Regions from separate parts of the Homoserinimonas sp. A447 genome, predicted to be linked through region 2. Evidence: predicted binding sites of a transcription regulator. Region 2 holds the regulator's gene; the other holds the start of a gene.
The links. Region 2 encodes LexA, which represses DNA repair genes until DNA is damaged. Its sites were predicted from a motif close to TCGAACANNTGTTCGA; they were not measured.
Positions count from the first base shown of each region.

Region 1: ACX3O0_RS01035 (HNH endonuclease signature motif containing protein) is a predicted target of LexA. The motif match lies at 2,114-2,129, and genes of this name have one in related genera.

Region 1 is NZ_JBTMWW010000001.1:209,080-213,962, reverse strand. Features, by position in the region: gene ACX3O0_RS01040 (hypothetical protein) at 1-321, shown strand, start outside; gene ACX3O0_RS01035 (HNH endonuclease signature motif containing protein) at 434-2,095, opposite strand; gene ACX3O0_RS01030 (glycine betaine ABC transporter substrate-binding protein) at 2,361-3,263, opposite strand; gene ACX3O0_RS01025 (ABC transporter permease) at 3,260-4,252, opposite strand; gene ACX3O0_RS01020 (quaternary amine ABC transporter ATP-binding protein) at 4,249-4,883, opposite strand, start outside.
Region 2 is NZ_JBTMWW010000001.1:1,474,458-1,479,340, reverse strand. Features, by position in the region: gene ACX3O0_RS07215 (class I SAM-dependent methyltransferase) at 34-642, opposite strand; gene hflX (GTPase HflX) at 685-2,217, shown strand; gene lexA (transcriptional repressor LexA) at 2,195-2,890, opposite strand; gene ACX3O0_RS07200 (LysM peptidoglycan-binding domain-containing protein) at 3,205-3,549, shown strand; gene ACX3O0_RS07195 (histidinol-phosphate transaminase) at 3,664-4,755, shown strand; gene hisB (imidazoleglycerol-phosphate dehydratase HisB) at 4,804-4,883, shown strand, end outside.

The DNA.
Region 1 (4,883 bases), 1.3 Mb from region 2:
GCTGAGACGACTGTGCCGCCTCCGCGCGCTTCCGTTCTGGATCCGCTGGTGCAGGCCCAGAACGTGCCCAGCCCTCCGCAGGGTGTCGCGGGCTCTGCAGTTGTGAGCATTATGGAGTCGTTCCGTGTCGCGTCCGGTCTCGCGGCTTTCGTCGCAGCGGATGCCTGCACTCGGCCCACTCTCCACGCCACTGTGACGGTGGGCGCCAATGGCGCTTTCGCACCGGGTGAGGCGAAGATGTCGCTTGCACCCGACCCGGCGCACGCCACGGTTGGTATCAGCGCCGGGTCGTTGTCCGTGACCGTCTACGCCTGCGAGTAGTAGCTACCGGATTCCCCGCTGGTTGAGCCTGCGCTGCACTCCGCTGCTTGAGCCCGTCGAAACCGACCGAGCCTTCGGGGTTCCGCGTGGTGGGCAGAGTGTGGGCAGAGTTCTACCCCGTAGCTTTGCGTGGCTTTCGTTCTTGTCGTTCTCGTTGGAGGTCGGCGAGGGCGGCGGATTTGTGCGGCATCAGCCGGGGGGTGCGGGTGGGGTCGATATTGGCGGGTGGGTGTAACCAGTAGGTGCCGCCGGTGCGGGTGATCTCCCAGTGGTTGTTGTGCAGGAGCATGTGGTGGTGCCGGCAGAGCAGGATTCCGTCAGCCAGATCGGTTGTGCCGTGGTCGCGTTTCCAGTGGTGGATGTGGTGGGCTTCACTCCAGGTGGCGGGGCTGGTGCAGCCGGGCCACCGGCAGCCGCCGTCGCGGGCGGCTAGTCCGATGCGTTGCAGGGCACTGTAGAGGCGTTGTTCCCGCCCCAAATCGATGCATTGGCCGTCCCGGTCGAAGCTGACCGGTACCATCCCGGACTCACACAGATGCCGTTCGACCGTTTCGATCGATACCGGGGTGGTCTGGCCTTCGATCCGGCCATGCCCGCGACGGCCTGATCCGGCAGTAGCGGCGGTGTGACCGGTGCCGAAACTGTCGGCAGAGCCGTCGGCGTTGTCGGTGGGCTCGGCGGGCTCGGCGGGCTCGGCGGGTTCGGCGGGCTCGGCGGGTTCGGCGGGTTCGGCGGGTTCGGCGGGTTCGGCGGCGCTGTCGAGGGTGGTGCCGGTGACCAGGACTCGGACGGCGGGACGGCGGGCGCCGAGCACACTGCGGGTGGCGGTTTTCGTGTCGGTGTCGGCCCCGATCCGCAGCACGGCCATGAACCCGTCGAAGGAGGGTTGTTCGATGCTGCGCGGGTCGGCCTCGATCGCCTCATCCCGGGCTTTCGCGGTCGCATCGACCATCCGGGGACCGCCCCGGCGGGGCGAGGTCAGGGAATCGTAGATGGAATCGAGGTAGGCGGCATTCTCCGGATCCGCCAGCATCGTGTAGACGGTCACCCCATCACCGCGCCGGTACCGTTTGAAGGATCGGGCCTGGTGGCGGGCGCGTTCCCGGTCGGCGATGCCCGCCTCATCCAACTCATCCCGCAAGCTCCTCGCCCGATCCAGCAACTGGTCGGCATTCAACGGATCAGCGGTTGCCTGCTCCGGGGCATCCGGGTCGGACAGATCGGATAAGTCCGGGCTGGACGGACTGGCCAGGTCGACGAGTTGGGCGGCCGCTTCGGCCAGCAGCTCGGCGGTGATGTCCTCCGTCGGGACCCCCAGGCCGACCCGGATCGCCTCGCCCGCCTCCATCGACAACACCCCCGCGGCCACCGCCCGGCCCACCGGGGCCAGCCACGGTTGGGTCAACTCCGGGGATACCTCTCCGGTGTGTTCGGCTTCGGTGATCAGTTCGGCTTCGTGGATGATCCCGCCGGTGCGCACCAGCTTCGCCGCCTCCCGGGAGGTAGACCCGGTCAAATGCTGCACCAGTTTCTCCGGAGTGCGAAACCCACCCTTCTGCGCCAAACCCTGGTAGCCCAAGTCGTAGGTGGAACGGCGGGCGATCTCCCCGGCGGTGGCGGCGAGGGAGGGCTCCAGTTGGCGGGTGATGTTCGCGAACAGGGCCGGGATGGCCAACAGTTCCTCTTCGGGCAGGCCGGCCAGGGTCGCCGAATCCCGCGGCAGTATCGCGGCGGCTGCCGCGATGCTGCTGAGGGAATCGGTGAACTGGGACATGCCACTATTCTCTCACATTCGAAGATTTATTCGAGTGAATGTGAGTACTTCTTCTCCACAGATTTGCTGTGGATAAAGGGAAGTAGCCGGGTTGTGGAGGAGAAGACGAGATGCGAACCTCGGCGGGTTTCGACAAGCTCAACCAGCGAACCAAGCTCAACCAGCACAAGCCGCCCTCCGACTCAACCAGCGGGAGCGCGCCGCGCGCCGGAAACGCAAGAAGGCCCGCACCATTCGGCGCGGGCCTCCTCGTTGAATACGGTGACTAGCTGGTGAGCGTGTCCACGTAGTCCTGGTTCTCGGCGATCCAGTCGGCGACGATGGTCTCGTACTCGCTCGCCTCTGCACCGCTGTTGTACATCGCGTTCTCCAGCGAGTACAGCAGTTCGGAGTCCAGCTCCCAGTTCTCGATCCATCCGGTCAGCTCGGGGAAGTCATCCGCGAACCCGGTACGGGCGATGGAGTGGATTTCCTCCGCGTCGCCGAGGGTGCCCTCAGGGTCCTTGAGGTCCTTGATCGGGAACTCGTCGTAGGCCCAGTGCGGACGCCACAGGGTGACGGCGATGTTCTCGCCGGCATCCAGCGCCGCCTTGAGTTCAGCCAGCATCGCCGGTGTCGACGAGGTGACGAACTCCATGCCGTCCAGACCGTAGGCCGGGATGGTGCCGTCGGCCACTGCAGCGGTCAGTCCGGCACCGGGCTCAATGCCGACGATGCGGTTGCCGAACTCATCGGCGTGCTCGGCCAGCTCATCGAGCGAGTCGATCGGCGCGTCCTCGTTCACGGCCATGGTCAGCACGGCGTCATTGTTCCAGGACCCGAGGTCTTCCAGGTCGGCGCCGAATTCCTTCATATAGTCCGCATGGGTCAGCGGCAGCCATCCGTCGAATGCCACGTCGTAGTCACCAGTGCTGAGGCCTGCGAAAACAGGGCCTGCGTCTGCATACTCCAGGGTTACGTCGTAACCCTTCTCCTCGAGCACTGCCTTCCACAGGTATGAGGCGGCCTCGCCCTCCGGCCATCCGTTGAACACGCCAACGGTCAGTGACTTCTGGTCACCGGAGTCTCCGCTTCCGGCGTCGTTGGACTCCGGGGTTCCTGCGCACGCGGTCAGGCCGAGCAGTGCCACTGCTCCGACCGCGATGGTCGTCATAAAGCGCTTCTTCATACTGTTTCCTTTCCACCCGATGCTGTGACCCGGGCGATTGGTGGTTGTGCATTGTCCATCGGGGACGACTCAGTGGCCTCCCCGGTGGCGGACTTTGCGTTCTCGGCCGACGTGGCGTCGGTCGAAGATCTGAGGGTGGTGTTGCGGGTCGCGTTCTTGCGCCCAGCACCAAGGCTCGCGGTGAGCCGGTCGAGGATGATCGCGAGAATGACGACGGCAAGCCCCGCTTCGAATCCGAGGCCAACATCGATTCGGCTCAGCGCCTGGATGATCGGTTTACCAAGACCCGGTGCACCGACCATGCTGGCGATGACGACCATCGACAACGACAGCATGATGACCTGGTTGACCCCGGCCATGATGCTGGGGCGTGCCAGCGGAAGCTGGATCTGGGCGAGGATGCGACGCGGCGACGACCCGAAGGCGTGACCGGCTTCGACAACCTCCTTGTCGACCCCCCGGATGCCTAGCTCGGTCAGGCGGACGCCTGGCGCCATGGAGAAAGCGATGGTCGCAACAATGCCGGGTACCACTCCGACGCGAAACAGGATGATCGCAGGAATCAGGTACACGAACGCCGGCATAGTCTGCAGGAAGTCGAGCACCGGTTTGATGGCCTGCGATACCCGGTCGGACCGTGCCGCCCAGATGCCCAGCGGGATGCTGATGACGACGGCGATGAAGGCTGACACGATGGTGAGTGCCAGCGTGTCCATGGCGTTCTCCCACTGGTTCACCGACATGATGACGAGTAGTCCGACGCCGACGCCGACGCCGAATCGCCAACCTCGCACGTACCAGGACAGCCCGGCGAGAACTACGATGATGGCCCAGAAGGGCGGCGTCACGAAGAGCCAGTCGGCAGCGTCATACAGGCCGTTGAAGATGCTGCGGATGAAGTCGAACAGGAACCCGAGGTTCTCGGTCACCCAGTCCACGGCCACCTTGACCCACTGGCCGAGCGGCAGGCGGAAGAAGTCGTCGCTCACAATGATGCCCCCTTCATGTGGGCATCTTCAGCAGCTGCGGCGGCGCTGAGGGCGGAGACGCGAAGCGTCTCGCTGATGACGTTGACCGGGATGGTCGGTGGTGGCTCGATGGCCGGCGTCTCTCCGGTGTTGGTGGACACGTTGCCGACGGCAGCCAGCAGGGTGACCCTGGGGATGACCCCGATCAGCCGGTTGTTCTCGTCGACGACCGCAATGGGCAGCGGGCTTTCCACCGACACCTCGTAGAGGTCGGCGAGGGCGACGTCGCCGGTGACGGATGCCACGGGCTCGGTCACAGCGGACAGGTCGGTCTCCCCCGCCTTCACCTGACGCATGACGTCTTTGTCGCGAACGGCGCCGATCAGGGTTCGCCCACGACCGACCACCAGCGCGGCCGACGTCTGCAGGTCGCGCATCTCGCGAAGTGCTGCGCGCGGCCCGGCCGTCACCGAGACGACGGAGCGTGCCGGTTCCATGGCGCTGGAAGCCGTCAGCACCCTGGCGCGATCCACATCCTGCACGAACTGGGCGACGTAGTCGTTGGCGGGGTCGGTGAGGATGTCCTCGGGGGTGCCGATCTGCACGATGCGGCCGTCACGCATGACGGCGATGCGGTCGCCCAGGAACATGG
Region 2 (4,883 bases):
ACCGAGCCTGTCAAAGCGCCCGGCAAGCGGCTTTCAGCGCCGTCGCACCTTCAGCACTCGATATCCCTTGTGTGTCGCCGCCCGCGACACCGGGAAACCCTCCGGAAGGGCGCCTTCCAGCCAGCGCTGCAGGGAGTCCGAGCCGAGGTTGCGCTGCACCACCAGCCAGGCATCCGCTTCAACCTCCAGCCGGGGGAGCCAGAAGCTCAACATCTTGTGCAGTTCGGCTTTGCCCACTCGAATCGGCGGGTTGGAGCGGATCGACATGAACCCGATGTCGGCGGGAACATCCTCGGGCCGTACAGCGTTGACGTTGGTGAGGCCGAGCTTCTCGGCGTTGCGGCGCACCAGGTCCAGTGCCCGCTCATTCACGTCAACCGCCCACACCGTGGCGCGCGGCGAGTCGATGGCCAGGCTCAACGAAATGGGGCCCCAGCCGCAGCCGAGATCCAGCAGGTCTCCGCCGGGTGGCGGGGGCGGGGTGTTGGCCAGCAACACCTGGGTACCGGCATCGATTCGCTCCGGCGAGAAGATTCCCCCGGCCGTCGTCACCTCAACCGGCCGCCCAGCGAGGACGACCGAAATGTGGCGGAGCTTGAGCTCACTCTCCGGGGTGGAGGAGAAGTAATGCTCATTGGACATGAAGGCAAACTTATCGAAATACCAGGAGCTAGGGTTAACCCGATGACTGAAGTAGAACCAGACGAGAGTCAGGATGTGATCGACCGGGTGCTTGCCCACGCGGGTTCGCGCTCGTCCGGTTACGCCATTTTCACCTCCGGCGCCCAGGCGTTGCAGGCGGATGCCGAAGCGGAGCCATTTTCTGCCGATGGCGACCAATTCGACCGGGAGGACCGCCAGGCGCTGCGTCGCGTCGCCGGCCTGTCCACTGAGCTGGAAGACGTCACCGAAGTCGAGTACCGGCAACTCCGCCTGGAAAAAGTCGTGCTTATCGGGATCTACTCGCAGGGCAACGCGCAGGAGGCCGAGAACTCGATGCGGGAACTCTTCGCGCTTGCCGAGACGGCCGGCGCGGTCGTGCTCGACGGGTTGCTGCAGAAGCGCGCGACCCCCGACCCGAGCACGTTCTTCGGTAAAGGCAAAGCGATCGAGCTTCGCGATGTCGTGGCGGCCGTCGGTGCTGACACGGTGATCGTTGACGGTGAACTGGCACCCAGCCAGCGGCGTGCGCTCGAAGACGTCATCAGGGTCAAGGTGATCGATCGGACTGCAGTCATCCTCGACATCTTCAGCCAGCACGCGAAGAGCCGGGAGGGCAAGGCGCAGGTCGAACTGGCCCAACTCGAGTACCTGCTTCCCCGCCTGCGCGGCTGGGGTGAATCGATGTCCAGGCAGGCCGGTGGCCAGGTGGGTGGTGCCGGGGCGGGAATGGGCAGCCGTGGTCCAGGTGAGACCAAGATCGAGCTCGACCGTCGTCGCATCCACACCCGCATGGCGCGCCTGAGGAAGCAGATCAAGGGGTTCGCTCCGGCGCGGGAGGCCAAACGCGCCAACCGCAACCGCCACGAGGTTCCGTCGGTCGCCATCACCGGCTATACCAACGCCGGCAAGTCTTCGCTGCTGAACCGGATCACCAGCGCGGGGGCGCTGGTGGAGAACGCGTTGTTCGCCACCCTGGACACTGCCGTTCGCCGGAACACGACCGCGGACGGACGCGGCTACACCCTCACCGACACGGTCGGTTTCGTTCGAAACCTTCCGCACCAATTGGTCGAGGCGTTCCGCTCCACGCTGGAAGAGGTGGGAGATGCGGATGTGATCGTGCACGTTGTCGACGCCTCGCACCCCGATCCGGCGAGCCAGCTGGCGACCGTGCGTGATGTCATCGGGGAGGTCGGCGCACGTCACATCCCGGAGATCGTCGCCTTCAACAAGAGCGACCTGGCTGACGACGACCAGCGGCTGCTGCTGCGCGGGCTGGAACCGCGTGCGGTATTCGTCTCGGCGCGCACCGGCGAGGGTATCGATGAACTCCTCGAGCGGATCGGCGAAGAACTACCATCCCCGTCCATCGAGCTGACGCTCCTCGTGCCGTACGAACGCGGCGACGTGGTGTCGTCAATGCACGATCGCGCTGTCGTCCTGTCGACGGACTACGAGGAAGCCGGTACCCGGGTTCGGGTGCTCGTGAACGCGGCCGACGCCTCGCTGCTGCGCGAGTTCACCGTCTCGGCTACAGGGACCGCAGCACCGTAACGACCTTGCCGAGCACCTCGGCATAGTCGCCGACGATCGGCTCGAAAGCACTGTTGCGCGGCAGCAGCCAGGTGTGCCCGTCGCGCTGACGGAACACCTTGACGGTGGCTTCGTCATCGAGCATGGCGGCAACGATGTCGCCGTTCTCTGCGGTCTTTTGCTGGCGTACGACGACCCAGTCACCGTCGCAGATGGCGGCGTCGATCATGGAGTCTCCGACGACCTTGAGCATGAACAGGTCGCCCTTGCCGACCAGCTGCCGTGGCAGCGGAAAGACTTCTTCGATCTGCTGTTCAGCCGTGATCGGGATGCCGGCAGCGATGCGGCCGACGAGTGGCACCATGGCGGCGTCACCGATCGGCGTGGGGTGATCTGACTCGACGGCGCCCGCGTCGCGGCCGGGAAGGTCGATCAGCACTTCGAGCGCCCTGGGCCGATTGGGATCCCGGCGAAGGTAGCCGCTCAGTTCCAGCTGGTTCAACTGGTGGGTCACGCTCGACAGGGAGGACAGGCCGACGGCGTCGCCGATCTCACGCATGCTCGGCGGATATCCCCGTCCGGCCACTGCTCGCTGGATGAACTCGAGGATGGCCTTCTGCTTCTCGCTCAGGCTCTTTCGGCGACGGGTCGTTCCCCGGGGGGCCGGTACTGCGCGGGGTGTGCTGTCGTCCATCTGGGGCTCCTCTGTCGACGGTTCGATCTGAATGTCAGTGGCTGCTGCTTGTGTGGTGTTCAGACAATCGAAACTGTATCCGCGATCTGGCGGATAAGCAAAGGTTTGTTCGAGTGTGTCGGCGGGTTCTTTGGTCGGATATCGAAACTGGGGCTTGAAAGTGGGAGAAATCGAATGTATGTTCGGAACACAGCTTCGCATCCGGTGCTCCCGGCCGAGCACCGGATGCCGAAGTTCAGCCCCGCTCCACCGAATGTGTAACAGCACCCGAACGCGTAACAACTACCCGAATGCGTAACAGGAAGGCCACGATGATGAGCGATACCCTCCACGCCGGCACGACCCGCGCCACTCCGGTTTCCCGGCTTCGGTTGACCCGCAGGGGGCGCACCGTGCTCACCACGCTTGCGGCGACGCCTCTCGTCCTCGCCGCTCTCGTCTTCGCGCTGAACGGTGGGATTGCGACCGCGACCATGGAAGAGGGGTCGACGACCTACGTCACTGTGGAGGCAGGCCAGTCGCTCTGGCAACTCGCGGAAGAGGTGGCGCCGGGCGAGGATGTTCGCGAAGTGGTTGCCCAGCTGCTGCGAGTGAACGCGCTGGAGAGTGCGGAAATCTTCCCCGGACAGCAATTGGCGCTGCCGAACCAGTACCGCTGAGCTACGTACTGCTGAGCATGTACCGCTGAGGACGTACTGCTGAGTACGTACCACTGGCGAGCCGCCCGACCCGGCACGACGAAAGGCGCTCCCGGTCACAGTTAACATGGCAGGGTGGCTTCCCTTGATGATCTCCCCATCCGCGACAACCTCCGCGGCCTGAGGCCGTACGGTGCACCGCAGAAGGCGGTTCGTACGGCTCTCAACGTCAACGAGAACACCCACGCGATTCCTGAGGCGGTTGCTCACGACATCGTCACGGCCCTGGCCGGCGCAGTGCTCGGCATCAACCGCTATCCCGATCGCGAGTTCACTGCCCTGCGGGACAGCCTTGCCGGATACCTCGGCCACGGCCTGACCCGCGACAACATCTGGGCGGCGAACGGGTCGAACGAGGTTCTCCAGCAGCTCCTCCAGGCGTTCGGCGGGCCGGGTCGCAGTGTCCTGGGTTTCCCGCCCACCTATTCGATGCACTCGATCATTGCCGCCGGAACCGACACCAGGTGGATCTCCGTCGAGCGTGCAGCCGACTTCGAGATCTCACCGGCCCTCGCCGTCGCTTCCATCGAGGAGCACCGGCCCGACGTTGTCTTCTTCTGCGCCCCCAACAACCCGACCGGAACGCCGTTGTCCCTGGAGACGATCGAGGCGGCCTATGAGGCGACCGAGGGCGTGGTCGTCGTGGACGAGGCGTACGTCGAGTTCGCCCCGGCCGAGCGCCCAACGGCACTCAGCCTCCTTCCCGGCCGTGAGCGGCTGATCGTGTCGCGCACCATGAGCAAGGCGTTCGCCTTCGCAGGGGCCCGCGTCGGATACCTGGCCGCCGACCCGGCGGTGACGGATGCCATCCGCCTGGTTCGCCTTCCCTATCACCTCTCTGCCCTCACGCAGGCGGCCGCGGTCGCCGCCCTGGCGCACACCGGCGAGATGCTCGCGATGGTCGACGACATCAAGCGCCAACGCGATCGCCTCCTCGAAGAGCTTCCGAAGCTGGGGTTCACGGTGTGGCCGAGCGACGCGAACTTCGTGCTCTTCGGTGGCGTCGCCAACCCGCACGCGGTGTTCACCGCCCTGCTCGAGCAGGACATCCTCATCCGTGACCTCGGCATCCCGCACCACCTCAGGGTGACGGCGGGGACCGAGGCGGAGACCAGCGCCTTCCTGAACGCCATCGAAGGACTCGGCGCCGCTGTCGGCAGGGAGTAACACACGCGCACGCTGGTTAGACTTGCATAGTGAAAAGAGGACAGCCGAATGGGTGAACCGACCAGAACCGCCCAGCTTTCGCGGGAGACGAGCGAGTCGAGCATCGACCTCTCGCTCAACCTCGACGG